DNA from 4 places in the Streptomyces sp. NPDC014864 genome. Region 2 is predicted to be linked to each of the others. Evidence: riboswitches for the same ligand, from Rfam matches in the RefSeq annotation. Region 2 holds a riboswitch; each other region holds the start of a gene.
The links. Region 2 has a riboswitch for cyclic di-AMP ahead of ACF1A5_RS18425 (transglycosylase family protein). Riboswitches for the same ligand answer to the same signal wherever they lie in the genome.

Region 1: another riboswitch for cyclic di-AMP. It lies ahead of ACF1A5_RS30980 (M23 family metallopeptidase); the one in region 2 lies ahead of ACF1A5_RS18425 (transglycosylase family protein).
Region 3: another riboswitch for cyclic di-AMP. It lies ahead of ACF1A5_RS31975 (peptidoglycan DD-metalloendopeptidase family protein); the one in region 2 lies ahead of ACF1A5_RS18425 (transglycosylase family protein).
Region 4: another riboswitch for cyclic di-AMP. It lies ahead of ACF1A5_RS15665 (C40 family peptidase); the one in region 2 lies ahead of ACF1A5_RS18425 (transglycosylase family protein).

Annotation. Positions count from the first base shown of each region.
Region 1 is NZ_JBIBWT010000025.1:16,566-24,035, reverse strand. It holds gene ACF1A5_RS31005 (DEAD/DEAH box helicase) at 1-1,766, shown strand, start outside; gene ACF1A5_RS31000 (amino acid permease) at 1,943-3,478, shown strand; tRNA gene ACF1A5_RS30995 (tRNA-Lys) at 3,791-3,863, shown strand; gene ACF1A5_RS30990 (dihydrofolate reductase family protein) at 3,972-5,102, shown strand; tRNA gene ACF1A5_RS30985 (tRNA-Met) at 5,201-5,274, shown strand; cyclic di-AMP (ydaO/yuaA leader) riboswitch at 5,643-5,800, shown strand; gene ACF1A5_RS30980 (M23 family metallopeptidase) at 5,812-6,843, shown strand; gene ACF1A5_RS30975 (PrsW family intramembrane metalloprotease) at 7,444-7,470, opposite strand, start outside.
Region 2 is NZ_JBIBWT010000009.1:86,253-93,722, forward strand. It holds gene ACF1A5_RS18400 (NAD(P)/FAD-dependent oxidoreductase) at 1-823, opposite strand, end outside; gene ACF1A5_RS18405 (exopolyphosphatase) at 1,257-2,198, opposite strand; gene ACF1A5_RS18410 (DUF501 domain-containing protein) at 2,195-2,722, opposite strand; gene ACF1A5_RS18415 (septum formation initiator family protein) at 2,749-3,219, opposite strand; gene eno (phosphopyruvate hydratase) at 3,435-4,736, opposite strand; gene ACF1A5_RS18425 (transglycosylase family protein) at 5,055-5,723, opposite strand; cyclic di-AMP (ydaO/yuaA leader) riboswitch at 5,727-5,893, opposite strand; gene ACF1A5_RS18430 (transglycosylase family protein) at 6,076-7,119, opposite strand; gene ACF1A5_RS18435 (cytochrome P450) at 7,313-7,470, opposite strand, start outside.
Region 3 is NZ_JBIBWT010000028.1:358-7,827, reverse strand. It holds gene ACF1A5_RS31985 (TetR/AcrR family transcriptional regulator) at 1-90, shown strand, start outside; gene ACF1A5_RS31980 (SGNH/GDSL hydrolase family protein) at 227-1,012, opposite strand; gene ACF1A5_RS31975 (peptidoglycan DD-metalloendopeptidase family protein) at 1,229-2,134, opposite strand; cyclic di-AMP (ydaO/yuaA leader) riboswitch at 2,139-2,295, opposite strand; partial or broken gene ACF1A5_RS31970 (tyrosine-protein phosphatase) at 2,817-3,473, shown strand; gene ACF1A5_RS31965 (DUF6126 family protein) at 3,510-3,629, opposite strand; gene ACF1A5_RS31960 (helix-turn-helix domain-containing protein) at 3,626-4,249, opposite strand; gene ACF1A5_RS31955 (aspartate aminotransferase family protein) at 4,334-5,716, opposite strand; gene dxs (1-deoxy-D-xylulose-5-phosphate synthase) at 5,713-7,470, opposite strand, start outside.
Region 4 is NZ_JBIBWT010000007.1:296,945-304,414, forward strand. It holds gene ACF1A5_RS15655 (ATP-dependent Clp protease proteolytic subunit) at 1-584, shown strand, start outside; gene ACF1A5_RS15660 (hypothetical protein) at 592-891, shown strand; cyclic di-AMP (ydaO/yuaA leader) riboswitch at 1,274-1,455, shown strand; gene ACF1A5_RS15665 (C40 family peptidase) at 1,459-1,932, shown strand; gene ACF1A5_RS15670 (ATP-binding protein) at 2,111-2,575, opposite strand; gene ACF1A5_RS15675 (helix-turn-helix domain-containing protein) at 2,788-3,648, shown strand; gene ACF1A5_RS15680 (DUF397 domain-containing protein) at 3,666-3,890, shown strand; gene ACF1A5_RS15685 (8-amino-7-oxononanoate synthase) at 3,982-5,109, opposite strand; gene bioB (biotin synthase BioB) at 5,257-6,522, shown strand; gene ACF1A5_RS15695 (adenosylmethionine--8-amino-7-oxononanoate transaminase) at 6,515-7,470, shown strand, end outside.

The DNA of each region.
Region 1 (7,470 bases), on a different contig from region 2:
ACCAGATCTACGCGCTGGAGAAGGGCGTCGACGTCCTCGTCGCTACTCCGGGCCGTCTGCGCGACATCATCAACCGCGGCGCCTGCTCGCTGGAGGACGTGCGGATCGCCGTCCTCGACGAGGCCGACCAGATGTCCGACCTGGGCTTCCTGCCCGAGGTCACCGAGCTGTTCGACCAGATCCCGGCGGGCGGCCAGCGGATGCTGTTCTCCGCGACCATGGAGAACGAGATCCAGACGCTCGTCGACCGCTACCTCAGCGACCCGGTCAGCCACGAGGTCGACGCGGCGCAGGGCGCGGTGACGACCATGTCGCACCACATCCTGATCGTGAAGCCCAAGGACAAGGCGCCGGTCACCGCGGCGATCGCCTCCCGCAAGGGCCGCACCATCATCTTCGTGCGCACCCAGCTCGGCGCCGACCGCGTCGCCGAGCAGCTGCGCGACGCCGGCGCGAAGGCCGACGCGCTGCACGGCGGCATGACGCAGGGCGCGCGCACCCGGACGCTGGCCGACTTCAAGGACGGCTACGTCAACGTCCTGGTCGCCACCGACGTCGCGGCCCGTGGCATCCACGTCGACGGCATCGACCTGGTGCTCAACGTCGACCCGGCCGGTGACCACAAGGACTACCTGCACCGGGCCGGCCGCACCGCCCGCGCGGGCCGCACCGGCACCGTGGTCTCCCTCTCCCTGCCGCATCAGCGGCGCCAGATCTTCCGGCTGATGGAGGACGCGGGGGTCGACGCCTCGCGCCACATCATCCAGGGCGGCGCGGCCTTCGACCCTGAGGTCGCCGACATCACCGGCGCCCGGTCGATGACCGAGGTGCAGGCCGAGTCGGCGGGCAACGCCGCCCAGCAGGCCGAGCGCGAGGTCACCCACCTCACCAAGCAGCTGGAGCGGGCGCAGCGGCGCGCCACCGAGCTGCGCGAGGAGGCCGACCGGCTGGTCGCCCGTGTCGCCCGCGAGCGGGGCGAGGACCCCGAGACCGCGGTGGCCGAGGCCCAGGCGGCGGCCGAGCAGGCGGCCGAGGTGGTGGTGCCGGAGCAGCCGGCCGCCCAGGACGTCGACCGCGCCGAGCGGACCGAGCGCGAGGAGCGCCCGGCGGGCGCGTCGTCGTACGAGCGCCGTGAGCGGCGGGACGAGCGGGGCGGTCGTTCCTACGACCGTGACCGCGGCGACCGTTCCTTCGACCGGGACCGGGACCGTGGCGGCGACCGCGGCGGCCGTTCCTTCGAGCGCCGTGACGACCGTGGCGGTTTCCGTCGCGACGACCGCCGGGACGACCGGGGTGACCGTGGCGGCTTCCGCCGTGACGACCGTGGTGGCCGCTCCTTCGACCGGGACCGTGACCGCGACCGTGGCTTCGAGCGCCGTGACGACCGTGGCGGCTTCCGCCGGGACGACCGCCGGGACGACCGCCGGGACGACCGGGGTGACCGTGGCGGCTTCCGCCGTGACGACCGTGGCGGCCGTCCCTTCGACCGGGACCGTGGCGGCGACCGCGGCGGCCGTTCCTTCGAGCGCCGTGACGACCGTGGCGGCTTCCGCCGGGACGACCGTCCCGCGCGCCGCGACGAGCGGGGCGGGCACCGCGGCAGCGACCGCCCGTTCAACCGCGACCGCCAGGGTGACCGCCCCGGCTTCCGCTCCTCCGGCCATGACCGCCCGTACGGCCGTCGTGACGACCACCGCGGTACCGGTACCGGTACCGGTTCCTTCGGCCGCCGCGAGGACAAGCCGCGCTGGAAGCGCAACGGCTGACAGGCCCGCCGACTGACAGGCTCACCGCCTGAGCAGCGCGGCGCCCGAGCGGCGCGACGCCTGAGTCACCAAGGGCCCGTACGACCGATGTCGTACGGGCCCTTCGCCGTGACTTTTGGCCACAGCACCTTTCGTGTGTCGCATGTCACGCCCTCGGTCAGGGAATCGCTGGGTGCATGACAGATGACACCAGGACGAGCGGGCCGTCGGACGAAGAGCGGCTGGCCCAGCTCGGCTACACCCAGGTCCTCGCCCGCCGGATGTCGGCGTTCGCCAACTACGCGGTCTCCTTCACGATCATCTCGGTCCTGTCCGGCTGTCTGACGCTCTACCTCTTCGGGATGAACACCGGCGGCCCCGCCGTGATCACCTGGGGCTGGGTGGCGGTCGGCCTCATGACGCTGTTCGTCGGGTTGTCGATGGCGGAGATCTGCTCGGCGTACCCGACCTCCGCGGGCCTGTACTTCTGGGCCCACCGGCTGGCGCCGCCGAGGACGGCCGCCGCCTGGGCCTGGTTCACGGGCTGGTTCAACGTGCTGGGGCAGGTGGCGGTGACGGCGGGCATCGACTTCGGCGCCGCCTCCTTCCTCGGCGCCTACCTCAACCTCCAGTTCGGCTTCCACGTCACACCCGGCCGCACGGTCCTGCTCTTCGCGGCGATCCTGCTGCTGCACGGCCTGCTCAACACCTTCGGCGTACGGATCGTCGGCCTCCTCAACAGCGTCAGCGTGTGGTGGCACGTGCTGGGCGTCGCGGTGATCGTCGGCGCGCTGGCCCTCGTGCCGGAGCGGCACCAGTCGGCGTCCTTCGTCTTCACCGAGTTCGTCAACAACACGGGCTGGGGCAGCGGCGTCTACGTCGTCCTGCTGGGCCTGCTGATGGCCCAGTACACCTTCACCGGCTACGACGCCTCCGCCCACATGACCGAGGAGACGCACGACGCGTCCACGGCCGGCCCGAAGGGCATCGTCCGCTCCATCTGGACCTCCTGGGTGGCCGGTTTCGTCCTGCTGCTCGGCTTCACCTTCGCGATCCAGTCCTACGACAAGGAGCTCGCGTCGCCGACCGGCGCGCCGCCCGCCCAGATCCTGCTGGACGCCCTCGGCGCGACCGCGGGCAAGCTGCTGCTCCTCGTGGTGATCGGGGCGCAGCTGTTCTGCGGCATGGCGTCGGTGACGGCCAACAGCCGCATGATCTACGCCTTCTCCCGCGACGGCGCGCTGCCCTTCTCCCACGTGTGGCACACCGTCAGCCCGCGGACCCGTACCCCGGTCGCGGCGGTCTGGCTGGCGGCGCTCGGAGCGCTGGCCCTGGGCCTGCCGTACCTGATCAACGTCACGGCCTACGCGGCGGTCACCTCGATCGCGGTGATCGGCCTCTACATCGCCTACGTCGTGCCGACCCTGCTCCGGGTGCGCAAAGGCGCGGCCTTCGAGCGCGGGCCCTGGCACCTGGGCCGCTGGTCGCAGGCGATCGGGGTGGTGTCGGTGGCCTGGGTCGGCGTGATCACTGTCCTGTTCATGCTGCCGCAGGTCTCCCCGGTCACCTGGGAGACGTTCAACTACGCCCCGGTCGCCGTTCTGGTGGTCCTCGGCTTCGCCGCGACCTGGTGGCTCGCCTCCGCGCGCCACTGGTTCCTGAACCCCACCCACGCACGCACCCTCGCCCGCGAGGCCGCCCGCACCGGCGCCCCCGAACCGGCCGACCCCTGACCCGAACGACCCCGCCCGCCGCCCGCACTGCCCGCCCCGACCGGCCACCCGCCGCCGCACGGCCGGCCCCCGACCGGCCACCCGCCGCCGCACGGCCGGCCCCCGACCGGCCACCCGGCACCCGCACGGCCGGCCCCCGACCGGCCACCCGGCACCCGCACGGCCGGCCCCCGACCGGCCACCCGGCACCCGCACGGCACTCTCCCGACCGGCCACCTGGACACCCTCACGGCACACTTCCGGCCCGGCACCCCCGATACCCGATCGGACAGGCGGCCTGCTCGGGCTATGCTCGGGTAGGCAACATCGCCTGGGCCCTTAGCTCAATTGGCAGAGCAGTGGACTTTTAATCCATTGGTTGTGGGTTCGAGTCCCACAGGGCCTACGAGAGAGGCCCCGCCCCGGAGGACTCCGTGGCGGGGCTTCAGGCGTTTCCGCGGCAACTTCCCTGGCGGCTCACGCAGTTCCGTTCCCGCAGAGAGAGCGCGCGCCGATGCCCCGTCCGTACGTCCTGCTGTCCGCCGCCGTCTCCCTCGACGGCTATCTGGACGACACCGGCCCCGAGCGGCTGCTGCTCTCCAGCCCCGCCGACTTCGACCGGGTGGACGAGGTGCGCGCCTCCGTCGACGCGATCCTCGTCGGCGCCGGCACCATCCGCGCCGACAATCCGCGACTGCTGGTCAACTCGCCCGAGCGGCGGGCCGCCCGGGTCGCCGCCGGGAAGCCGGAGTACCCGCTGAAGGTGACGGTCAGCGCGGCCGGCGAGCTGGACCCGGCCGCGCGGTTCTGGCACACGGGCGGCGAGAAGGCCGTCTACACGACGGACCGGGGCGCCGAACGGCTGCGCGGGGCCGGCCTCGCCGCCGACGTCGTCCCGCTGGGCGCCGAACTCGACTGGCGGCGGCTGCTGGAGCACCTGCACGACGTGCGCGGGGTACGGCGGCTGATGGTGGAGGGCGGCGGGACCGTGCACACCCAGCTGCTCCAGCAGAGCCTGGCGGACGAGCTCCAGCTCGTGCTCGCCCCGCTCCTCGTGGGCGACCCGCGGGCGCCGCGGCTGTTCGGGCCGGGCACCTACCAGGGCGGACGGCTGAGGCTCGTGGAGACGCGGGCCATCGAGGACGTCGTCCTCATGCGCTACGAGCCGACGGCTCCCGGCACCGGGGCGCTCGCCTCGCCCGCGGACCGGCACTGGCTCCGGCTGGCGTGCGACCTGGCGGCGCTCTGCCCGCCCTCGCGGAGCGCGTTCAGCGTGGGCGCGGTGGTGGTGGCCGCCGACGGCACCGAGCTCGCCCGGGGCCATTCACGGGAGGGTGACGACCCCGTCGTGCACGCGGAGGAGGCGGCGCTGGCCAAGGTGGACCCGGCGGACCCGCGGCTGGCCGGTGCCACCGTCTACAGCAGTCTGGAGCCGTGCGCCCGGCGTGCCTCCCGGCCCCGCCCGTGCGCCCGGCTGATCCTCGACGCGGGTGTACGGCGGGTGGTCACGGCCTGGCGTGAACCGGACACGTTCGTCGAGGGCGCCGACGGGTCCGGGATGCTCGAGGCCGGGGGCGCGCGGACCGTACTCGTCCCTGAGCTGGAGGAACGGGCCAAGGCGCCGAACCGGCATCTGACCGGCTGAACGGGCCCGCGCCGTCGGCCCGGTAGCGGCGCGGGGCGGTGGCCGGACTCCATGCGTGTGCATTCGGCCCCGCGGATGGGGTACAGTTGGTCTCACGACGCGGGGTGGAGCAGCTCGGTAGCTCGCTGGGCTCATAACCCAGAGGTCGCAGGTTCAAATCCTGTCCCCGCTACTGAAGACTCAGGGCCGGAATCCGATCAAGGATTCCGGCCCTGAGTGCTTTCGTCCCACCGTGTCCTCCGGCCGGCCCTCAGGTCCCTGGAGGACGCCCTCGGCGCGTATGCCCGGTCGGCGGGTGCCGCCCTTGATCATTGTCACGGCGGGTGAGCGATCCGTGCCGGAGCGCAGAGAAAGTGATGCACCGTCAGAAATCCGGTGCCGCGGAGGGCTGGTCAACTCGCCCGATTTTCGTCGCGCATGGCCCGAACGTCTGACCAAAAAGGTTTAATGATCAAGCCGGACGGCTTGGAATCAGAGGCTCGCGTCTATTAACGTTCGATAACGCAGCGCGGTCGTCCCAGCCGTCACAAGCGACGGCTCCGTGCGCGCGCGCCGAATCCCGCAAGGGAACCGGGGAACCACCAACTTGGGGTGAATCGGGCGTCAACCGCCGTGCTCGCACGTCTGGTTTACGCGTGTAGGAGACCTTCCCGCTCCGAACCCGTCAGCTAACCCGGTAGGCGAGACGGAAGGAAAGGAGCACGCCCGAGTGGCGTCCAACCGCCCCGCCCCTGAAGCCCCGTTCGTGCCGGGTCAGCGCACCGAGACCTTCGGCTACGGCAGTCACCCCACCGACGAGGGCCCCTGGGAGGAGTGGAATCCCACCGAGGAGTCCGTCCGGCCGGTCCGGGGCCGGCACCGCGTCTCCAAGCAGCGCGGCGGTGGGCTCGCCCGCAGCTCCACCGTCCTCGGTGTCGGCGTCATAGCCGCCGTCGGCGCGGGTGGCATGGCCAGCGCCCACACCGGCAAGCCGCCGGTGTCCATCTCCATGCCCGACCTGCCCTCCGTGGGCTCCCTCTTCGACGACGCGCCCGCGGCCCCCGAGGGCTCCGCGACCGCGCTCAGCACCCTCGGCACGAGCACCGCCGAGACCACCGAGAGCGCCTCCGACGCGGGCGAGGCGCTGCGCAACCGCATCATGGCGCAGGCCGAGCAACAGCAGGCCCAGGTCGAGACGAAGGCCCAGGAGGCCGCCGAGGCCGCGGCCGCCAAGCAGGCCCAGGAGGCCGCAGCCAAGGCGCAGCAGGAGGCCGAGGCGAAGGCCGCCGCCGCGAAGCAGAAGGCGGAGGAGGAGGCCAAGCGGAAGGCCGAGGCCGAGCGCCTGGCCGAGCTGGCCAAGCAGTACACGCTGCCGACCCCCTCGTACACGATCACCGGCACCTTCGGCCAGCCCGGTTCCATGTGGTCCTCCGGCTACCACACCGGCCTCGACTTCGCCGCTCCCACCGGAACCCTGATCAAGGCGATCCACAGCGGCACCATCACCGAGGCGGGCTGGGCCGGCGCCTACGGCTACCGCACCGTCCTCACCCTCGACGACGGCACCGAGCTGTGGTTCTGTCACCAGTCCTCGATCAGCGTCAAGGTCGGCCAGAAGGTGAGCACGGGCGACGTCATCGGCCGCGTGGGCGCCACCGGCAACGTCACCGGGCCGCACCTGCACCTGGAGGTCCACCCCGACGGCCAGGCCACCGGGATCGACCCGATGGCGTGGCTGCGCGACAAGGGCCTCACCCCCTGACCCCACCGGGTCTGCGCAATCTTTTCCCCACGGAGCCGCTCTGGCCGGAACGGGCGGCTCCGGCGCGTTTGTCGATGTCTTCCATCGCTCTCTTCGCACGCTCGGCTCGTCCGACCTCGAGGTCTTCCTCCTCGCCCTCGGCGGCAACGTCTTCGGCCGGACCGCCGACGAGGAGGCGTCCTTCGCCTGGCTCGCCGCCCAGCCCACGGTGATCGCGCCCATCGCCTCCGCCCCCATCCCGGGGCAGCTCGCTCCCGGCCCTGCTGAAGGTGGCGGGCCTGACCCTGACCGAGGAGGACCTCGCCAGGCTGAGGGAGGCATCGGCCCGACGGCCCGGTCCGCCGATTTCGGCAGCGGCCGGACGACCACGGCCTGTCGGCCTCGGCGTGGGTCTGACGACTACGGCCCTGCTTCGGTCTGACGACTACGCCTGCCCGGCTTCACCCGGCTCGGTTCGACCGTCGCCGGCCGCGGCTCCGCGGCCTCGCGAGGCGGCTGCTCCAGCACTTCTGCCGGGCCCGCCCCCCGGACCCGACCGAGTCTGATCGAGCCGAGCCGACCCGACCCGACCCGTCCCGACCCGGCCCGTCCCAGGGCCGGTCAGGTCCGGTACGGGTTGTAAGCGGG
Region 2 (7,470 bases):
GCACCGGGTTCGGCTTGACGCCGGCCGTCCAGACGATCGTGTTGGAGTCGACCTCGAGGCCGTTCTTCAGCACGACGTGGCCGTCGACGCAGGAGTCCATGGAGGTGGACAGGTAGACCTCGACACCGCGGCCCTCGAGGTGCTCCTTGCCGTACTGGCCGAGCTTCGGCCCGACCTCGGGGAGGATCTTGTCGGCGGCGTCGACGAGGATGAAGCGCATGTCCTCGCGGGACACGTTGGTGTAGTACTTGGCCGCGTCCCGGGCCATGTCCTCGACCTCGCCGATGGTCTCGGCGCCGGCGAAGCCGCCGCCGATGAAGACGAAGGTGAGCGCCTTGCGGCGGATCTCCTCGTCGGTCGTGGAGTCGGCCTTGTCGAGCTGCTCGAGGACGTGGTTGCGCAGGCCGATGGACTCCTCGATGCCCTTCATGCCGATGCCCTGCTCGGCGAGGCCGGGGATCGGGAAGGTGCGGGAGACCGCGCCCATCGCGATGACCAGGTAGTCGAAGGGCAGCTCGTACGCCTCGCCCACCAGCGGGGCGATCGTGGCGACCTTGCGGTCCTGGTCGATGGTGGTGACCCGGCCGGTGAGGACCTCCGCCTTGGGGAGCACGCGTCGCAGCGGGACGACGACGTGACGCGGGGAGATGCTGCCGGCGGCGGCTTCGGGGAGGAAGGGCTGGTAGGTCATGTACGACCGGGGGTCGACGACCGTGACGGTCGCCTCTCCGTAGCGCATCTTCTTGAGGATGCGCCGAGCTGCGTACAGGCCTACGTACCCACCGCCTACTACGAGGATCCTGGGACGCTCCGTGGTGCTCATGGCATCGAGTATCCACCCGTCCCAGGGGGGTCGCTCGTGCGCCCCTTCACAAGCTCCGGCGGCCCCTGTGTTAAACTCCGCGGCCCGCGTGACGCAGGTCATCTCGGCGGAGGGAACTCCTCGCACCTCACGGCCCGTTGTCCACGCCGTGTGAGCTGCCCGTCAGGCCCTCCCGGGGCCCCGGACCGGGCCTCTGCCGCACTCTTCCGGAACGCCCGCACCCCGCTCCCCCGAGCGGCCCTGAGGGCCCGTCGATGACCCGAAAGGACCAACGGAGGGCCTTTCGGCCCCTGGCGGTCCCGAAATCCTTGTGAAGAACTTCACGAACTTTTCCGGCGGAGCGTCGCCGAGGGGTGCGCGAGGCCCCCTCGGACGCGCTCATACGTTATACGGCCCTGCTCAGCCGAGGCTACTGATCGGTAGCAAAGGAGACCTAGGCCACCGACCACGCGATGCCGTCGAGGATGTCGTGCTCGCTGACGACGACCTCCTCGGCACCGATCCGCTCCATGATCGCCAGCAGGACCAGCGCGCCCGCGCCGATCACGTCGACCCGGCCCGGGTGCATGGACGGGATCGCCGCGCGCTCGGCGTGGGTGGAGTGCAGCAGCCGCTCGGTGATCTCGCGGACGCGGTCGTGCGAGACGCGGGAGTGGTGGATGGCGGCGGAGTCGTAGGCGGGCAGGTCCTGCGCGATCGCCGACACCGTCGTCACCGACCCGGCCAGGCCCACCAGCGTGCGCGCCTCGCGCAGCGGCACCGTCCGCTCGGCGAGGTCGAGGGCCGCCTCGACGTCCGCCCTTATCGCGGCGATCTGCTCCTCGGTGGGCGGGTCGGCGACGACCCCGTCCCGCACCAGGTGACGCTCCGTCATCCGTACGCAGCCCACGTCGACGGAGCGTGCCGCCCGCACGTGGTCGTCGCCGACGACGAACTCGGTGGAGCCGCCGCCGATGTCCACGACCAGGAAGGGCCTGGCCAGGTCCGCGCGCCCGGTCAGCTCCTTCGTGGCGCCGGTGAAGGAGAACTCCGCCTCCTGCTCGCCGGAGATGACCTCGGGCTCGACGCCGAGGATGTCCAGCACCCCGCGCACGAACTCGTCCCGGTTCTCCGCGTCCCGGGAGGCGGAGGTGGCCACGAAGCGCAGCCGCTCGGCGCCGTGCTCCTTGACGACCTCGGCGTACTCGCGGCAGGCCGCGAAGGTCCGCTCCAGCGCCTCGGGGGCGAGCCGCCCGGTGCGGTCGACGCCCTGGCCGAGGCGCACGATGGTCATGCGCCGGTCCAGTTCGACGAGTTCGCCCGTCCCGGGGTTCGCGTCGGCGACGAGCAGCCGGATGGAGTTCGTACCGCAGTCGACGGCGGCCACCCGGGTCACCGGTCCTCCTCCGGCACCGTCACGCAGGCGCCCTTCGCCCACCACTCGGGCAGCATCGCGAGCGCCTCGTCGCCGAGCGGGTTGACGCCCGGCCCGGCGGCCAGCGAGTGGGCGACCAGGACGTGCAGGCACTTGACCCGGTCCGGCATCCCGCCGGCGCTCGGGAAGCCCGTCAGCTCCTCGATCTCGTCCCGGCGCCGGATGTAGTCCTCGTGCGCGGCGCGGTAGGCGGCGGCGAGTTCGGGGTCGGTCCCCAGCCGCTCCGTCATCTCCTTCATCACGCCGTTGGCCTCCAGGGTGCCGATCGCGGAGGCCGCCTTGGGGCACGTCAGGTAGTACAGCGTGGGGAAGGGGGTGCCGTCGGGCAGCCGCGGGGCCGTCTCGACGACGTCCGGCTGCCCGCAGGGGCACCGGTGGGCGATCGCGCGCAGCCCGCGGGGCGGGCGCCCGAGCTGCTGCTTGAAGGCCTCGACGTCCGCGTCGGTGGGCTCGGTGCGCGGGGTCGTGGGCGGTGGCGTTTCCATGCCTTGCTTTCTGTGCGTCGGTCCGTTCACTGGTCGGAGGCGTCGGACTTGTCGACTCCGTCCCAGACGTTCACGTACCAGGGGCGGCGGGCCGCCGCCAGGTCGAAGCGCGACTGCCTGGCCCGGCCCGGGTCGACGACCACGAAGCCGGTCTCGCCGGGCAGCACGTAGTGCAGCCGCAGCCGGATCTGCTGCCGGGCGTACGCGTCGTCCTGCCAGCGTGCCTTGAGGTCGCGCAGCTGCTTCACCCGTTCCTGGGCCTGCCGCTTCTGCTGCTGGAGCTCGTCGATCTCGGCGCGCTGGGAGACGTACTGGCGCATCGGGTACGCCAGGGCGACCACCAGCGAGCAGACCACGAGCGCCAGCAGCGCCGCGCGCCCGGTGAGCCGGGAGCGGCGGGCCTGCCGCCGGGTCTGGGAGCGGTAGACGCGGGCCGCGGTCTGCTCGCCGAGCAGCCTGAGCCTGGTCGCGGTGGAGAACCGGTCCCGGTCGGTCACGTCCTCCCACCTCGACTCACTACGCCGGTCACCTCTGCCTCCTGCCGGGGGTCCGGGGGCCGTCCCCCGGGACGGCGCAGTACAGCCATCGTCCCCGCCTCCCGTGGGTCGGCACACACACGCGTACGTCCCCGGACACGGTACGGGACCGGGTACGGGGACGTACGTGCGACTGGCCAGGCCTCACCCGGGGTTGACCCCGGGCCGGGACGGGGTCAGACCTTGGAGACCTCGACGTTCCCCTTGAAGCGCGGGAACGCGCTGCGGCCGGCGTACACCGCGGCGTCGTCCAGGATCTCCTCGATGCGCAGCAGCTGGTTGTACTTGGCGACGCGCTCGGAGCGGGCCGGGGCGCCGGTCTTGATCTGGCCGCAGTTGGTGGCGACGGCCAGGTCGGCGATGGTGACGTCCTCGGTCTCGCCGGAGCGGTGGGACATCATGCACTTGAAGCCGTTGCGCTGGGCCAGCTCGACCGCGTCGAGGGTCTCGGTCAGCGAGCCGATCTGGTTGACCTTGACCAGCAGCGCGTTGGCGGCGCCCTCGTCGATGCCCCGGGCCAGGCGCTCCGGGTTGGTGACGAACAGGTCGTCGCCGACGAGCTGGACCTTGTCGCCGAGCTGGTCGGTGATGGTCTTCCAGCCCTCCCAGTCGTCCTCGAACAGCGGGTCCTCGATGGAGACCAGCGGGTACGCGGCCACGAGCTCGGCGTAGTAGTCGGTCATCTCGGCGGCCGTGCGGGCCTTGCCCTCGAAGAGGTAGGAGCCGTCCTTGTAGAACTCGGACGCGGCGACGTCGAGCGCCAGGGCGATCTGCTCGCCGGGGGTGTAGCCGGCCTCCTTGATCGCCTCGAGGATGAGGTCCAGGGCCTCGCGGTTGGAGCCGAGGTTGGGGGCGAAGCCGCCCTCGTCGCCGAGACCGGTGGACAGGCCCTTGCTCTTCAGGACCTTCTTCAGGGTGTGGTAGACCTCGGTGCCCCAGCGCAGGGCCTCGGAGAAGGACTCCGCGCCGATCGGGGCGATCATGAACTCCTGGATGTCCACGTTGGAGTCGGCGTGCGAACCGCCGTTCAGGATGTTCATCATCGGCACCGGCAGCAGGTGCGCGTTCGGGCCGCCCAGGTAGCGGAAGAGCGGGAGGTCGCTGGCCTCGGAGGCGGCGTGGGCGACGGCGAGGGAGACGCCGAGGATGGCGTTGGCGCCGAGGGAGCCCTTGTTGTCGGTGGCGTCCAGGTCGAACATGGCCTGGTCGATCAGGCGCTGCTCGGTGGCGTCGTAGCCGACCAGCTCCGGGCCGATCTGCTCGATGACGGCGAGGACGGCCTTCTCGACGCCCTTGCCGTGGTAGCGGCCCGGGTCACCGTCGCGGAGCTCGATGGCCTCGAAGGCGCCGGTGGAGGCGCCGGACGGGACGGCGGCACGACCCGTGCTGCCGTCGTCGAGGCCGACCTCGACCTCGACCGTGGGGTTGCCTCGGGAGTCCAGGATTTCCCGGGCTACGACGACGTCGATGGACGGCACGAGCATCTCCTTCGTGGATGTGACGCTGGTTGTGCGGGGCTGGGTGCCTTGCGCCTAGAGCCTAACCGCCACGGGCCGCCGGCCGACCGACCGACCGTCCCGTGGACAGGCTGACCGTACCCATTGTTCACGCGCGGAACAAAGAGGCCGGGGAAACCGGGACCACGTGGAGAGACAAAAAGCCCCGCCCCGGGTGCGTACGGGGGAACACGCACCGGGGCGGGGAGCCCGTGAGGGCGGGAAGCGGCCCCTCGCGTGACCCCAAGGGGGGCGAGGTCACGCGCGGGAGGGGCCGGTGGTCCGGCTAGGGGGCCGCTGTCACTTCAGGTGCAGCTGCTGGCCCGGGTAGATCAGGTTGGCGTCCTGGACGATGTCCTTGTTCAGCTCGAACAGCTTCTTCCAGCCGCCCTGCACCTTGTGCTTCTGGGCGATGGTGCTGAGAGTGTCGCCGGCGACCACCTTGTACTCGCCGTCACCCTTCTTGACCTTCTTGCCGGTCGGGGTGGTGACGGTCTTCTTGGCGGCCGGACGCGTCGCGGAGCGGTTGGCGGCCTGCTTCTCGGTGGAGCGGGTGGTGGTGCTCTTCGTCGAAGTGCCGGTGCCACCGTTGTACGGGGTGCTGGACAGGTTCTTGCCGCAGACCGGCCAGGCGCCCTTGCCCTGGCTCGCGAGAACCTTCTCGGCGACGGCGATCTGCTGCGACTTGCTGGCCAGGTCGGCGCGGGAGGCGTAGGCGGTGCCACCGAAGGCGGCCCAGGTGGAGTTGGTGAACTGCAGACCGCCGTAGAAGCCGTTGCCCGTGTTGATGGACCAGTTGCCACCGGACTCGCACTGGGCGACCGCGTCCCACTCGGAGGCGGTGGCGGCGGAGGCCGTGCCGGTCGCCATCAGCGGGGCGGCGACGGCGGCGCCGGTGACACCGGCGAGGGCGATGGCACGGGTGGCCTTGGACGGACGACGGTGCTTGCCCTTGCTCGAAAACAGCATGGTGGATCCCCTCACCGACGCCTGCGAGGTGAGCTGTCGGGTTCGGGCCGGTTGAGTTGCCCGGCCGTGCCCCTTGCGGCGCACGGCTTCACCCCTAGCCGGTCCGGCTCAACCGCCGGACACGGCACTTACCTTGGGTCCCCCGCTCCTGCCTACGGCGCATGACGCGACGACTGGTCCCGGGCGGCCGCTGGCAGGATTCGGCGTTGCGACAGCCGGGGCTCGTGGTGACGAGCGGACACGACCGTAGGCACGCGATCCGGGGAATTTCAAAGACGATCAGGGCTTCTGAGACCCATCCCACACTTTCACCTAATCGGACATTAGGTGCTAAATGCTCCCCGAACTCCCCCTACTTTTGGGTGGTTTCGGTAGGGAGATCAAGGGTCTGACCGGCGAAAATGTGATTCGGGTCGGCGCCGATCGCATCCTTGTTCGCCGCATAGAGCGAACGCCATCCGCCGTCGAGGTCAAGGGAGTCGGCGATGGACGCGAGCGAGTCCCCGGCACGGACGGTGTACGAGTCGTCCACCGTGGCGCGCGCGTCGGCGTCGCCGCGCGAGGCGTGCCGGCCGGAGGAGGTGTCGAACCGGACGTCGGCCGGGTCCTCGGCCGCGCTGCCGCCGCGGTGCCGGCCGCCGCCGATGGAGCCGGTGTCCACCAGCGCGGAAGAACCGCCGACTTGGGCGTAGTTGTCCGAGTAGTCCACCTCGGGAGACATCGAGGGTGAGCTGCTGGAGTCATGCGATGCACCGGCATCAGCGGATGTGTCGGACTTGCCCGATTCACCCTTCGCGCCGGACGGCGAGGACGACGAGGGCGAAGTCGAGGGCGTAGCGCTGGACTCGTCGGAGCCGGACGAACCGGACCTGTCGCGCGAAGAGCCGGACGAACCGGACGAATGGGAGATGCCCGGCGCCATGTTGGACAGTCCCGAGTCGGTCGAACCGGACGAATCGGAGGAGTCGGACGAGCCGGACGAGTCACCCCCCAGGCCGGTGTCGACGTTCGCCGCGCCGGAGTCCTTGGTGAGGCCGGACAGCAGACCGCAGGTGGGCCAGGCCCCGGGACCCCGGTCGGCGAGTATCTTCTCGGCGACCGATATCTGCTGGGACCGGCTGGCCTGGTCCGCGCTCGGGGCGAAGGAGACGCCGCCGTACTTCTCCCAGTCGTCCTGGGTCAACTGCAATCCGCCGTAGTAGCCGTTGCCGTTGTCGGCGCTCCAGGAGCCGCCGCTCTCGCACTCCGCCACCTTGTCCCACGTGGTGCCCTCGGCCGCGCTCGCGCCGGAGGCGGCGAGCAGCGGAAGGGCGATGGCGGATCCGGTCACACCGGCCGCGACGAGGATGGCCGGGGCCTGGCGGGGGCGACGGTGACGGCCGTTCCCGGGGAGCATGCGGAAGCCTTTCGCGTGACAGCGGTGACCGGCGCGGCGGGAAACGCTCTCCGCCACGCTGAAGCGTGAACGTAGCGGGTGCCGATCACTTGTCACAAGTTCATGCCGCGCAGATCACGTGAAGATCACATAGTTGAGAGCGTGTCACTTTTCCTTCACCGGCGCACCGGCCGGGGGACGACACCTGCCGTACTCAGCCAAGGGGCGTGAACCGGACGGGCAGCGTGCGCAGGCCGCGCATGATGAGCCCGCCGCGCCAGCGCAAGTCAGCCGGGTCCGCGTCGAGTCGGAGGTCCGGGAGCCGGGTCAGGAGGGTGGCGAGCGCGGTCTGGCCCTCCAGCCGGGCGAGCG
Region 3 (7,470 bases), on a different contig from region 2:
TCCCGCGCGCGGGCCCGGGAATGGGTCGACGAGGCACTGGCTCGGGAACTGGGCCTGGAGCGGGAGGCGTTGACGAACGCCGGACGGTGAAGCCGAGCCGTGCACAGGCCCCGGCGCGGGCCGGGGCGAGTGCCGGCCGGTACGGCGAGGGGCACGGCTCCACGCCGGGACGCCGTGCCCCTGTGCTCCGGCGTGCGCCCCGGTCCGGGGCGGCCGCCGGCCGCCCTCACGCCACCGTCGTGATCCGGCTCCTGATGTCGGCCGGCGACAGCGTGCCCTTGGCCGTCACATGGTCCCCGGAGGACTGGCCGCGCAGGCGGCGGCCGATCCACGGCACCAGGAACTCCCGGGCCCACTGGACGTCGTCGCGCCGGATGCCGAGGGCGCCGCGCGGCGGCAGCGGCGGCCAGGGCTGCTCGGGGTCGGCCGGCACGTCGAGGCCGAGGACCTGGCCGGCCCGCAGCGCCACCCGGGTGTGCCCCTCCGGCGACAGGTGCAGCCGGTCGTGGTCCCAGGCCCGGCGGTCCTGGACGGCCTTGAGGGACCACAGGTCGAGCACCGGGCAGTCGTAGCGGTCGGCGATGGCCCGCACATGACCGTTGTAGGTGGCGATCTTGCCGCGCAGGTGCTTGAGCACCGGCACGCCCCGGGTGTCGAAGCCGGTGGTGACCATCACGGTGCCGGCCGCGGCGGCGAGCCGGGCGAGGGCCTTCTCGAACCGCTCCGCCACGTCGTCCGGGTCCGTGCCGGGACGGATGATGTCGTTGCCGCCCGCGCAGAACGACACCAGGTCCGGGGCGAGTTCCACGGCCCGCGGGACCTGGTCCGCCACGATCTGGTCGAGCAGCTTGCCGCGCACGGCGAGATTCGCGTACTGGAAGCCGCCCTCGGGACGTCGGTCCGCGAGCAGGACCGCGAACCGGTCCGCCCAGCCGACGAACGCCCCGTCGGGGCCGGGGTCGCCGACGCCCTCGGTGAAGCTGTCCCCCACCGCCACGTACGACCCGATCACTGCTCTGCTGTCACTCTTCGAATCGTCTGCCACATCGGCCCATGATTCACCTTGGAATGTGACCTACGCGACCGTAGGCAAGGGTTGACGGACGGTGAGATAAGCCACTGGGTGAATGTGGCCGAACAGGAATAGAGCACACCGAAGGCCGGACCCGGGGGGTGTGGGTCCGGCCTTCGGCGGCGTGCCGGGCAGGTGGTGGCGGGGGCGCGTGCGTCAGGCGACGGGGGCGCCGTGCGCGCGCAGGTAGGCGACCGGGTCCACGTCGGAGCCGTAGTTCGGCGTCGTGCGGATCTCGAAGTGGAGGTGCGGGCCGGTCACGTTGCCGGTGGCGCCGGACAGACCGAGCCGCTGTCCCGGGGTCACGGCCTGGCCGGCCGAGACGGAGAGCGCGGACAGGTGGGCGTACTGGGCGTAGTGGCCGTCCTGGAGCCGGAGGACGACCTGGTTGCCGTACGCGCCGCCCCAGCCCGCGGAGACGATCGTGCCCGCGCCGACGGCCTTGACCGGGGTGCCGGTCGGGACCACGAAGTCGACGCCGGTGTGGTAGCCGCTGGACCAGTGGCTGCCGGCCACGTGGTAGCCGGTGCCGACGGCGGCGCCGGTCACCGGCAGGGTGAAGGCGGTGGCTGCGGTCCGCTCGGCGCGGGCGACCGCGGTCTTCACCTGGGCGGCGGAGACGGTCTTCGCCTTGGCGGCGGACGAGCCGGCGGTCGCGGGCTTCGGGGCCGCGGGCGCCCGGGTGGCGCCGGCGGCCGCGTGACCGAGCGTCAGCTTCAGGCCCGGGTGGATCAGCGAGGGGTCGTCGCCGACGGCCCGGCGGTTGTCCTGGTACAGCTGCTTCCAGCCGCCGCGGACGTGCTGCTTCTCGGCGATGCCCGACAGGCTGTCGCCGGCGCGGACGGTGTAGGTCCGGGCGCCGGCGCCCTTGGCCGCGGGCGCCTTGGCGGCCGCCGGGGCGCTGCGGACGGTCTGCTCGGTGACGGACTGCGCGGGGGCCGCGTGGGCTCCCGCGGCGCCTATGAGGGGCAGTGCGAGCACGGCGCCACCGGTTCCGGCGGCGGCGAGGACGCGGGTCAGGCGCTGGGTCTTCGGACGGCGGTGCTTACCCTTCGCGGGCATGGCGGATTCCTCTCCGGCGCCTGCGAGGTGAGCTGTCGGGTTCGGGCTGGAGATGCCCGGCCGCGCGGGACGCGACTTCACCCCTAGCCGTTCCGGAGACCGGAACAGGCGGTTGTACCTGTGGGTCCCCCGCTCCTGCCGTGCACGGGTGGGTGTGCGGGCCCCGGACGGCGGCAGGATGAGGCGTCCGTCCGGATCGGGGTGGAACGTAAGCGAGCGGGATGTGTTCGGACAAGCGGCGGGTTCCGCTCAGAGGGGCTCATCGTGATCCAATTCGGGCAAAACCCGTGACGCTCCGTGCATTGGATCAGCGCCCTCTTGGTCAACCCGCAGAGAGGGCGCCGTAATTACGTGGACATGGCGGACCACCGTGGGTCACGAGTATGACGCTGCTCACGTCACCTCCCGTCAGCAGCCCCCAGGGGCCGACGAGTTGGGACCTAATAGCTCAATACCGATAAATTGCCCATATAGGACAGGAAGGCGAAAGAAGGGCGGTGGATCGCCTGGGCCGTCGCCGCGGAGCGGGGCAGCCGCCGACCGGGAGGCTTCCTCGCCCGTGGCCAGGCCGTTGCCCTGGGAACCCATGTCGTATCGTCGGAAGGCGCGCCCGCCGACGAGCCGTGACGGCGGGCCCAGGCCCCGCCTTTCGGGCCGGGCCGACCGAGTGGGAGGAGCCCCCGTGACGCAGCAGGTCCCGTCGACCGAACCAGAGCTGGCCGGAGTGCGCAACTTCCGCGACGTGGGCGGGCTGCCGACCGTGGACGGACGGCGGGTGCGGCACGGAGTGCTGTTCCGCAGCGGCCACCTCGCGCACGCGACGGACCGGGACGCGGCCTTTCTGTCCTCCCTCGGCCTGCACACGATCTTCGACTTCCGCAACGCGGCCGACAAGAAGCTCGAGGGCCCGGACGTCGAGCTGCCCGGCGTGCGCAACGTCAACCTGCCGCTGAGCGACCCGGCAGACGGCGCCGAGTTCTGGCGGATGGTCCGCGACGGCGACCTCGACCAGCTGCGCACGATCCTCGCGGACGGCAAGGCGGCGAACCGGATGATCGCCTCCTACCGCATGATCATCACCGAGCGCACCGCCGAGCACTCCCACGTGCTGCACGCCCTCGCGCAGGACAGCGTCCCCGCCCTGATGCACTGCGCGGCGGGCAAGGACCGCGCGGGCCTGTCGATCGCCGTGACCCTGCTCGCCGTGGGCGTGGACGAGGACGCGATCCGGGCGGACTACCTGGAGTCGAACGCCAAGCACCGCCGCTACAAGGTGCACCGCAGCAGCAGCGCGGCCTCGGCCTACTCCCCCGAGGTCATGGAACTGCTCGGCCCGCTCCGGCTCCCCACTTCGCGCTTCCCCCTTCGCGTGTCCCTACTTGGCGCCCACCTCGAACAGCAGCCAGACGAACGCCGCGAAGACGTGCCCGACGGCGATGTAGATGATCAGCCGGATCCACAGGGCTCGCGGGAACTTCTCTTCCATGTCACTCATGACTTGTCTCCGGTGTGGGGGCCCAGGCACAGCGCGGCCGTGGGGCTCTGCAGCAGGGTGTGGACAAAGAGCAGATCGGCCCCGTCGGGATCCTCGGCGGCGATCCGGTGCGGGGTCAGCGAGTCGAAGTGGGCACTGTCGCCCGGTGCGAGCAGGTGCGCGGTGTCCCCGAGGCGCAGGCGCAGGCGCCCCTTGAGGACGTACAGCCACTCCTCGCCCGGGTGCACCCGCACGACGTCGCCCTGGGAGCCGTGGGGCACGTGGACCCGCAGGGCCTGCATCCCGCGGCCGGGCGCGCCGGCCTGCCAGTACGTCCAGCCGCCCGCCCGCGTCGGTTCCATGTCCGCAGCGCGCACCACGGCGTCCGGGGCGGCGACGCTCTCGCCGAGCAGTTCGGAGACCGTCGTACCGTAGACACGGGCGAGCGCGAGCAGCAGGGGCAGGGAGGGCTGGCGCTGTCCGGTCTCCAGGCGGGAGAGGTGGGCGGGCGACAGCCCGGCCGCGCGGGCCGCGGCCTCCAGGGTGAGGGAGCTGCGGCGGCGCAGCGCACGCAGCTGCGGGGCGACGGCGGGAAGGTCCTCGACCGGTCCCGCCGAGGGCTCGGGCTCGGGAGTGCTCATGTCTCCATTGAGCCTCATCCTTGCCTCTGGGGCAAATTTATTGCCTCAGAGGCAAAAGGCGGGACCCGCGGCCGGCTCCCTGACCTACCGGTGGGCAACGGCCTGCTTCACCAGTGTCTTCCCGAAGTCCCACATCAGTCCGCCGCCGTGGGCGTCGTCCATCACGGCGGTGAAGGCGTCCACGAAGCGGTCCACCTCCCGCTCACCGATGATCAGCGGCGGGATCAGCTTGATCACCTCCAGATGGTCGCCGGAGACCTGGGTGAGGATCCGGTGCCGCTGGAGCAGCGGGACGACCACCATCTGCGCGAACAGGCCCTTGCGGGCGGCCTGGAGCACGGTCCAGCGGCCGCGCAGCTTCAGCGACCGGGGCCGGCCGAACTCGATGCCGATCATCAGGCCCCGGCCGCGCACGTCGGCGAGGAGTTCGTAGCGTTCGGTCAGGGCCGCGAGCCGCGACTTCAGCAGCTCGCCGGTGGCCCGGGCGCCCGCGACGATCTGCTCGTTCTCCAGGACGGACAGCACGGCGAGTCCGGCCGCCATGGCCTGGGCGTTGGACCCGAAGCTGGCCGAGTGGACCAGCACCCGGTCCATGGACGAGTAGACCTTCTTGAAGATCCAGTCCCGGCCGAGCGTGGCGCCGACCGGCACATAACCGCCGGACAGCGCCTTCGCCACGCACACCAGGTCCGGCTCCACCCCGTCCTCGTGCTGGTAGGCGTAGAAGTCGCCGGTGCGGCCGAGTCCCGTCTGCACCTCGTCCGCGACGAGCAGCGCCTTGTGCCGGTGCAGCAGCTCCTGGGCGGCGCGCAGATAGCCGGGCGGGGCCTCGTGCACGCCCTTGCCCTGGATCGGCTCGACGATCAGGGCGGCGACGTCGCCCTTCTCCAGTTCCCTGGCCAGGGCGTCGAGATCGCCGAGCGGTACGGCCGTGTCGGGCAGCAGCGGGGCGAAGCCGTCGCGGAAGGCGTCCTCGCCGTTCACGGACAGGGAGCCCACGGTCAGGCCGTGGAAGGCGTGCTCGCAGTACAGGACGCGCGGTCTGCCGGTGGCGCGGCGGGCGAACTTCAGGGCCGTCTCCACCGCCTCCGTCCCGCTGTTGCCGAAGAACACCCGGTCCAGGTGCGGACTGTGGGCGAGCAGCCGCTCCGCCAGCAGTCCGGGCAGCGGTGGGCAGTCGAAGCGGGTGAGGTCGGCGAGCTGTGCGTCGAGCACGTCGTGCAGCGCCTTGCGGACGACGGGGTGGTGGCGGCCCAGGCCCATCACGCCGAACCCGGCGAGCATGTCGAGGTAGTCGTTGCCGTCCGCGTCCCAGAAGTAGGCGCCCTCGGCCCGCTCGTAGACCTTGTCGAAGCCGATGGTGTGCAGCATGCGCGGCAGTTGGTGGTTCAGGTGCCGGGCGTGCAGCTCGTAGCGTTCGGCTCCGCGCTCGGACAGGAGGCTGCCGAGGTCGAACTCCTTGCTCATTCAGCTCTCTCCTTGACTGGCCCGCCGGCCCCTGTGTCCCGCGCCGGGGCCGGCCCGGCCTGCTCCTTGGCCGCCAGGCTCGCGCTGATCCGTCCGGCGATCTCCACGGGCGTGAGACCGATGTCGGCCAGCACCTCGCCGCGCTTGGCGTGCGCGAGGAACTGCTCCGGGATGCCGAACCGCCTGACCGGTACGTCCACTTCGGCGTCGCCGAGGGCCAGCGCGACCGCGGAGCCGACGCCGGCCGCGCGGCTGTTGTCCTCGACGACGGCGACCAGGCGGTGGCCGGCGGCGAGACCGGGAAGCGCCGGGTCGACGGGCTTGACCCAGCGGGGGTCGACGACGGTGCACGCGACGCCGCGGGCGGCGAGCAGCTCGGCGGCCTTCAGGCACACCGGCGCCATGACGCCGACGGCGACGAGCAGGACGTCCGGGTCGTCGTCCGCGTGCAGCACGTCCATGCCGCCCACGTGGCCGACCGCCGGGACGGCCGGGCCGACCGACTCCTTCGGGAAGCGGAGCAGGGTCGGCGCGTCGTCCACGGCGACCGCCTCGCGCAGCTGGGCCCGCAGCTGGTCGGCGTCGCGCGGGGCGGCGATCCTCAGGCCCGGCACCACCTGGAGGACGGACATGTCCCACATGCCGTTGTGGGAGGGCCCGTCGACGCCGGTGACACCGGCCCGGTCCAGTACGAAGGTGACCCCGCAGCGGTGCAGCGCCACGTCCATCAGCAGCTGGTCGAAGGCCCGGTTGAGGAAGGTGGCGTAGACGGCGACGACCGGGTGCAGGCCCCCGGTGGCCAGGCCCGCCGCGGAGACGGCCGCGTGCTGCTCGGCGATGCCGACGTCCCACACCCGGCCGGGGAAGCGCTCGGCGAACCTGCCGAGGCCCACCGGGTGCAGCATCGCGGCAGTGATCGCCACCACGTCGTCCCGCTCCTCGCCGATCCGCACGATCTCGTCGCCGAACACCGACGTCCAGGAGGGGCCGCCGGCCGGAGTCAGCGGCTCGCAGGTCAGCGGGTCCATCACGCCGACGGTGTGGAAATGGTCCTCCTCGTGGGCGAGGGCGGGTTCACAGCCGCGGCCCTTGACCGTGAGGCAGTGCACCAGGACCGGGCCGTGGAAGCGTTTGGCCCGGCGCAGGGCCGACTCGACCGCCTTGACGTCGTGCCCGTCGATCGGGCCGAGGTACTTCAGCCCCAGGTCCTCGAACATGCCCTGCGGGGCGAAGGCGTCCTTGAAGCCCTTCTTGGCGCCGTGCAGGGACTCGTAGACGGTGCTGCCGACGACAGGCGTGCGCAGCAGGACGTCCTTGCCCCAGGCCAGGACCTTCTCGTAGCCGTCGGTGGTGCGCAGGGTGGCCAGGTGGTTGGCGAGGCCGCCTATGGTCGGGGAGTAGGACCTCTCGTTGTCGTTGACGACGATGATGAGCGGCCGGTCCTTGGCGGCCGCGATGTTGTTGAGCGCCTCCCAGGCCATGCCGCCGGTCAGCGCGCCGTCGCCGACGACCGCGACGACATGGCCCTTCTCTCCTCGGACCTGGCGGGCCTTGGCGAGTCCGTCGGCCCAGCCGAGCGCGGTGGAGGCGTGGCTGTTCTCGATGACGTCGTGCTCGGACTCCTCGCGCGAGGGGTAGCCGGACAGGCCTCCCTTGCCGCGCAGCTTGGAGAAGTCCTGGCGCCCCGTCAGGAGCTTGTGCACATAGCTCTGGTGGCCGGTGTCCCACAGGATGCGGTCGGCCGGGGACTCGAA
Region 4 (7,470 bases), on a different contig from region 2:
GCGCCGGCCGGCGCACCCTGGATCCGTACTCCAGGCTGCTCGAGGAGCGGATCGTCCTCCTCGGCACCCCGGTCGACGACACCGCGGCGAACGACGTGGCGGCGCAGTTCGTCCACCTCGAACACCAGTCCCCCGACCGGGACATCTCGCTGTACCTGAACTCCCCCGGCGGCTCGTTCACCGCGGCGACGGCCGTCTACGACACGATGCGCTTCGTGACCTGTGACGTGGAGACGATCTGCCTGGGCCAGGTCGCCTCGTCCGCCGCGCTGCTGCTGGCGGCGGGCACCCCGGGCAAGCGGTACGCGCTGCCGGGCGCGCGTGTGGTCCTCGACCAGCCCGCTCTGCCCGAGCCGACGGAGGGTCAGGCGTCCGACCTGGCCATCCGGGCCGAGGAACTGCTGCGGACCCGGGCCCGCCTGGAGGAGCTGCTCGCCCGGCACACCGGACGGACACGGGAGCAGGTACGCGCGGACCTCGAACGGACGACGGTCCTCGACGCCCGGGGCGCGCTGGAGTACGGGCTGGTGGACCGGATCGTCGAGAGCCGCAAGGGCCCCGCCACCGCGCCGGACGCGAGGTGAGCCGCCGGTGCTGCCTCCCGAGCTGCCGCCGCTGCCCGCACTGACGCGCGCGGAGGCCGAGCTGATCGACCGTTACCTGGACGCCGTCGATCTGCTGGGCCGTGTCAACCCCGCCCGTCACGAGGGCACCTACCGGGCCCTGAGAGCCGCTCAGGCCCTCGTCCGCAGGACGATCGAGCTGCGCGACGCCCTGGCGCTGATGCACGAGCGGGGCGAGACGGAACTGCACTCGGACACCCTGGCGCGGGCGCTGCGCGTGCTGGACGGCGAGCGGCGCACGGCCCGGGTCACGCTGCCGCCGGACTGACCCGGCGGGCGCCGCCGCACTCCGCCGACCGCCATGTCCGCGCTCCGCACGGGACGTTGGCGGCCGACCCGAAACGGGCCGAACGGGTTACCGCTCAATGGCGTAAGTGGCGCTGCCTTTTCCGGTCCCTCCGAGTTGCGCAACACACGCGCCCGGTTGGCGGAATGGGCCCTTCCGGTGCTGGTCCGGGGGTCGTCAGGGGATGGGACATTCATTCGATCGTGTGAGTGTCCACCCGAACGGGTGAGTGGTGAGTAACAACACAAATCCCCGATTCCGTTGGGATTTTCGGACATGAGTGGGTGAAGATCCCTGTCTGACGACAAGCCCCCGCCACAACGGCGGGGCGGTCCGGGCGGACGCCGAGTCCTGCCGCCGCCCGGATGACCGGTCGACAGAAGTGCATCGGCAGGAGTGGAGGACCCAAGCACGACGGGTCGCCGGAACGGTCACACCATGGCCGGGCCGAGCAGCCCTTGGGGTGAAGCCGCGGCAACGCGGCCGGGCTACTTCGCCAGCCCGAATCCGACAGGTCATCCTTCACAGGCGGTTGACGAAGGGTTGCGCATGACTGCGCTCAATCGTGTCCCGTCGCTGATGGCCCGGGCCGGCACCGCCTCGGCGCTGACCATTGCCGCCGTGGGCGGCTCCATCGTGGTCCCGGGTTTCGCCACCGACGCCGCGGCCGCCACGACGGCGACGAAGGCCCTCCAGGTCGCGGCCTCCAAGAAGGGCGCCCCCTACAAGTGGGGCGCGTCGGGCCCGCGGAGGTTCGACTGCTCGGGGCTGACGCTCTACTCGTTCAAGAAGGCGGGCAAGAAGCTGCCCCGCACCGCCGCCCAGCAGTACAACAAGACCCACCACATCTCCGCGAAGAGCCGCCGGGCCGGGGACCTGGTGTTCTTCCACTCGGGCTCCAACGTGTACCACGTCGGCATCTATGCGGGTCACAACAAGATCTGGCACGCACCGAAGACCGGGGACGTGGTGAGGCTGGAGAGGATCTGGACGCGGAGCGTCTGGTACGGCCGGGTCAGCTGACCCTGCTGGACACGGTGACGGCGCCCAGGGCGCCGTCACCACCCGCCGGGGCGTCCGGCGCCCCGGCTCCGTCACGGCCCGCGCCGACCGCTTCGCACGCCCTCCGCGGGCCCTGTAGGACCCCGGCCCCGCGGTCCCCCGTCGGGCCCGCTCCGTCCGGCCCCCGCAGGCCGCCGCCCTACGGCTCCTGCTGACCGGCGGCCGGGACCGGACCCGGACGGACCCGCGCCGTCCACGGAAGCTCGACGCAGACGGTCTTGCCGCCCTCGGGGGTGGGCCGCACGGTCATACTGCCGCCACACTCGACGGTGAGCCACCGGATGATCACCATGCCCCGGCCGTTGTCCTGCTGGACGGCGGCCGGGAGTCGTTTCGGGAACCGCGGGTGGCTGTCGGTGACCCCGATGCGCAACTGCTCCTCGCGGGCGAGCACCAGGTCCACCGTGAAGGTGGGCGACTGCCCGAACGTGTGCTGCACGGCGTTGGTGGCGAGTTCGGACACCATGAGGCGGACGGTGTCGGCGGTCTCCGAGTCCGACGGCAGGCCCCACTCCGCCAGGATGCCCACCACGAAGGCGCGGGCCGCGGCGACCGAGGCCGGATCGCTCGGCAGAGTGACGGATGCTTCCAGATGGTCTGCCATGGCGGCGTCGTCCCTTTCCCACGGGACCGCAGTCCGACACGGAGCGGATGGTTCGAGTACGGTCCCGGACTGGTGCTTCGTCGTCAGACTGCCATTACCGCGTCGCTCGCGGTGGCGATCCACCAGGATATGCATATATCTGTCGCTCGAAGCGGTGAACTCTGCGACGGCAGAGCGTATTTGGGCGGCCTGGAGGGAGTAGGTGGGAGCGCATGCAGAACGGTCCCGCGGTGCGCCGTCGGAAACTGGGCGCCGAACTGCGCGCGCTGCGCACCGGTGCGGGTCTCACCAGCGGTGAGGCGGCCCGGCTGGTGGGCTGGCACCAGTCGAAGGTCAGCCGGATCGAGACCGGGGCCAGCGGGGTCAAACCGGCCGACGTGCGGTTGCTTCTGGACGCCTACGCCGTCGCGGATGCCCAGCTGCGCGAGCTGCTGATAGTGCTGGCCGGGTCCGAGGACGGCGGGGGCCGACATCACTGGTGGCACGCGTACCGCGGTGTACTGCCGCCCACCTACCGGGACTTCATCAGCCTGGAGTCCCAGGCAAGCGGGATGCGCACCCTGGAGACCTCGGTCGTCCCCGGACTGCTCCAGACCCCCGAATACGCCCGCGCGGTGACCCGTGCCGCTGTCGAGGGGCTCGACGACGAACGCCTGGACGCGCTGGTGGAGGTGCGGCTGGCCCGGCAGGACGTGCTGCGCGCGCGGCCGCCGCTGGAACTGACCGCGGTGCTGGACGAGGCCGTGCTGCGCCGTGAGGTCGGCGGGCCCGAGGTGATGACGCGACAGCTGCACCGGCTGGTGGAGGCGGCGCGTCTGCCCCAAGTGCGGCTCCAGGTCCTGCCGTTCGGCGCCGGGGCGCACGTCGGCATCACCGGGCCTTTCGTTATTTTCTCATTCCTGAGCACTTCTGATCTGGATGTGGTTGTCCTCGACCACTTGACGAGTAGCCTCTATCTCGAACGGAAAGAAGACCTAGAGGCCTACACCGAGGCCTTCAACACCCTTCAAATCCACGCCCTTTCCCCCGAGGACTCGTTGGATTTCATCGCCGCGATGGGTGAGGGCGCCTGACAGCGCTGGGAGGCACCATGTCTGCTCTGCCTCGGAACGTACCCTCCAGTACCGATCTGCACGGCGTGCGATGGCTGCGCAGCAGCTACAGCACGGGAGCGAACAACTGCGTCGAGACGGCCACGCCGCGCTCCGGCCCCGGAGCCGGTCTGCTCGCCGTGCGCGACTCGAAGAACCCGGCCGGGCCGGCGCTGCTCTTCGCCCCCGAGAGCTGGGCGGGGTTCCTCCCCGCGCTGCGGTGACGGACCGCCGTACACCCCCGACGTACATCCCGTACCCCCGAACCGACTGACCACATCCGCATCGCGCGAGAAACGGCCGTGTCACGCCGACTCATGGTCGCGTCCCGCCGATCACCCGAACAGCGCGTTCGATCTGCGCCGATGAGAGGTCCGCGCGGGCGGTCAGCCTGAGCCGTGAGATGCCGTCGGGCACGGAAGGAGGACGGAAGCAGCCCACGGCCAGGCCCGCCGTACGGCAGTCGGCCGCCCACCGCACGGCCGCCTCCGAGGACGGTGCCCGTACGGAGACGACCGCGGCGTCCGGACGTACCGCCTGATGGCCCTCGGCGGTCAGGCGGGCGTGCAGCTCGGCCGCCACCGCACGCGCCCGGGCCGCCCGCTCCGGCTCCCGGCGCAGCAGCCGCAGCGCCGCCAGGGCGCCGCCCACCGCCGCGGGGGCGAGCCCGGTGTCGAAGATGAAGGTGCGGGCCGCGTTGACCAGATGGTCGATCACCCGGGCGGGCCCGAGCACGGCGCCGCCCTGGCTGCCGAGCGACTTGGACAGCGTGACCGTCACGACCACGTCGTCGGCGCCCGCGAGTCCCCCCGCGTGCGGGGCGCCGCGCCCACCGGCGCCGAGCACGCCCAGGCCGTGCGCGTCGTCGACGACCAGCCCGGCGCCGTGCTCCCGGCAGGCGGCGGCGAGTCCGGCCAGGGGGGCCGCGTCCCCGTCGACCGAGAAGACGGTGTCCGACACGACCACCGCGGGCCCGTCGTGCGTGCCCAGGGCCTTGCGCACCGCCTCCGGGTCGGCGTGCTCCACGACCTGGGTGGTGCCACGGGCCAGCCGGCAGCCGTCGATCAGCGAGGCGTGGTTGCCGGCGTCGGAGACGATCAGCGAGCCGTGGGGGGCGAGCGCGGTGACCGCGGCGAGGTTGGCGGCGTATCCGGAGGAGAAGACCAGCGCCGCCTCGAAGCCGCAGAAGTCGGCCAGTTCCCGTTCGAGTTCGGTGTGCAGTTCGGTCGTGCCGGTGACCAGCCGCGAGCCGGTGGCGCCGCCGCCCCAGGTACGAGCCGCGTCCGCCGCCCCCTCCGTGACCTCCCGGTGGTGCGCCAGCCCCAGGTAGTCGTTGCTCGCGAGGTCCAGCAGCGGCGACTCGGCCGGACGGGGCCGCAGGGTCCGGACGAGTCCGGCACGGCGGCGCGCCCGGGCCTGCTCGTCGATCCAGCGGAACGCCATGGGTCCTCCGGGGCTTTTGTAGGCGGTGGACAGACCCTAGCGGCACGGCCGACACCCCATGGTGTGGCAATACCCACACGTCGATCGGTCGCTGTTGTGCAAACTCTCCTTGGCCCGGGGCACCCCCGTAGGACAGGATCGGCTCTCATGGACCTGCTGAACACGCTGGTGGACAAGGGGCTTCGGCGCGAGCTGCCGACCCGCGAGGAAGCTCTGGCCGTGCTTGCCACCTCCGACGACGACCTGCTCGATGTGGTGGCCGCGGCCGGAAAGGTACGCCGCCACTGGTTCGGCCGACGGGTGAAACTCAACTATCTCGTCAACCTCAAGTCCGGCCTGTGCCCCGAGGACTGCTCCTACTGCTCCCAGCGGCTCGGCTCCAAGGCGGACATCCTCAAGTACACCTGGCTCAAGCCGGACGAGGCGTCCCAGGCGGCCGCCGCCGGCTTGGCCGGAGGCGCCAAGCGGGTCTGCCTGGTGGCGAGCGGGCGCGGCCCGACGGACCGGGACGTGGACCGGGTCTCCCAGACCATCAAGGCCATCAAGGACCAGAACGAGGGCGTCGAGGTGTGCGCCTGCCTCGGCCTGCTCTCCGACGGCCAGGCCGAGCGGCTGCGCGAGGCCGGCGCCGACGCCTACAACCACAACCTGAACACCTCCGAGGCGACGTACGGCGACATCACCACCACCCACACCTACGCCGACCGGGTGGACACGGTGCAGAAGGCGCACGCGGCCGGGCTGTCCGCCTGCTCCGGTCTGATCGCCGGCATGGGCGAGAGCGACGAGGACCTCGTCGACGTGGTCTTCTCGCTGCGCGCGCTGGACCCGGACTCCGTTCCGGTGAACTTCCTGATCCCGTTCGAGGGCACCCCGCTCGCCCAGGAGTGGAACCTCAGCCCGCAGCGCTGCCTGCGGATCCTGGCCATGACGCGGTTCGTCTGCCCGGACGTGGAGGTGCGCATCGCGGGCGGCCGCGAGGTCCACCTGCGCAGCATGCAGCCGCTGGCCCTGCACCTGGCCAACTCCATCTTCCTCGGCGACTACCTCACCAGCGAGGGCCAGGCGGGCAAGGCCGACCTGGACATGATCGCGGACGCCGGATTCGAGGTGGAGGGCGCCGAGCAGGTCACGCTGCCGGAGCACCGCGCGACGGCCGGCGGCGGCTGCGGCTCGCACGAGAGCGCGGGCGTGGGCTGCGGTGCGCACGCGGGTGCCGGGAACGAGTCCGGCGAGGGCGTGGACGCGGGCGAGGGCTGCGGGTCCCGGGAGAGCGGCGGATGCGGGTCGCACGAGGGCGGCGGGGTCTGCGGTACCGCCCCGGCGCCGGCGCCTGCCGCCGGTGAGCCGCGCACCGACCTGGTCGCCGTACGCCGCCGGGGGGCCGGAACGGACCTCGCGCCCAATGCCTGATCCGTCCGGCCGGCGCGTGCCCGACCTGCTGGAGCTGGACCGGCGGCACGTGTGGCATCCGTACGGTCCGATGCCCGGCCGGCAGGAGCCGCTGGTCGTGGAGTCGGCGAGCGGGGTGCGGCTGACGCTCGCCGACGGCGCGGGCGAACTGGTCGACGGCATGTCGTCGTGGTGGTCGGCGATCCACGGCTACAACCACCCCGTGCTCAACGAGGCGGCCCGCGCGCAGCTGGCGCGGATGAGTCATGTGATGTTCGGCGGGCTCACCCACGAGCCCGCCGTCCGACTCGCGAAGCTCCTTGTCGACATGTCGCCGGAGGGACTCGAGCATGTCTTCCTCGCCGACTCCGGTTCGGTGTCGGTCGAGGTGGCGGCCAAGATGTGCCTGCAGTACTGGCGCTCGCTCGGCCGCCCGGACAAGCGGCGGCTGCTCACCTGGCGGGGCGGCTACCACGGCGACACCTGGCAGCCGATGTCCGTGTGCGATCCCGAGGGCGGGATGCACGAGCTGTGGACCGGGGTGCTGCCGCGTCAGGTGTTCGCGGACGCGCCCCCGGCCGGGTACGAGGAGGCCTACGCCGCCCATCTGCACGAGCTGATCGAGCGGCACGCGGATGAGCTGGCCGCCGTCATCGTCGAGCCGGTGGTGCAGGGCGCGGGCGGGATGCGGTTCCACTCCCCCGCCTACCTGCGGGTGCTGCGCGAGGCGTGCGACGCCCATGACGTACTCCTGGTCTTCGACGAGATCGCGACCGGGTTCGGGCGCACCGGCGCCCTGTTCGCGGCGGAGCACGCCGCCGTGACACCGGACGTGATGTGTGTGGGCAAGGCGCTGACCGGTGGCTATATGACGATGGCGGCCACTCTGTGCACCGCGCGCGTGGCCGACGGGATCTCGCGCGGCGAGGTGCCGGTGCTGGCGCACGGCCCCACCTTCATGGGCAATCC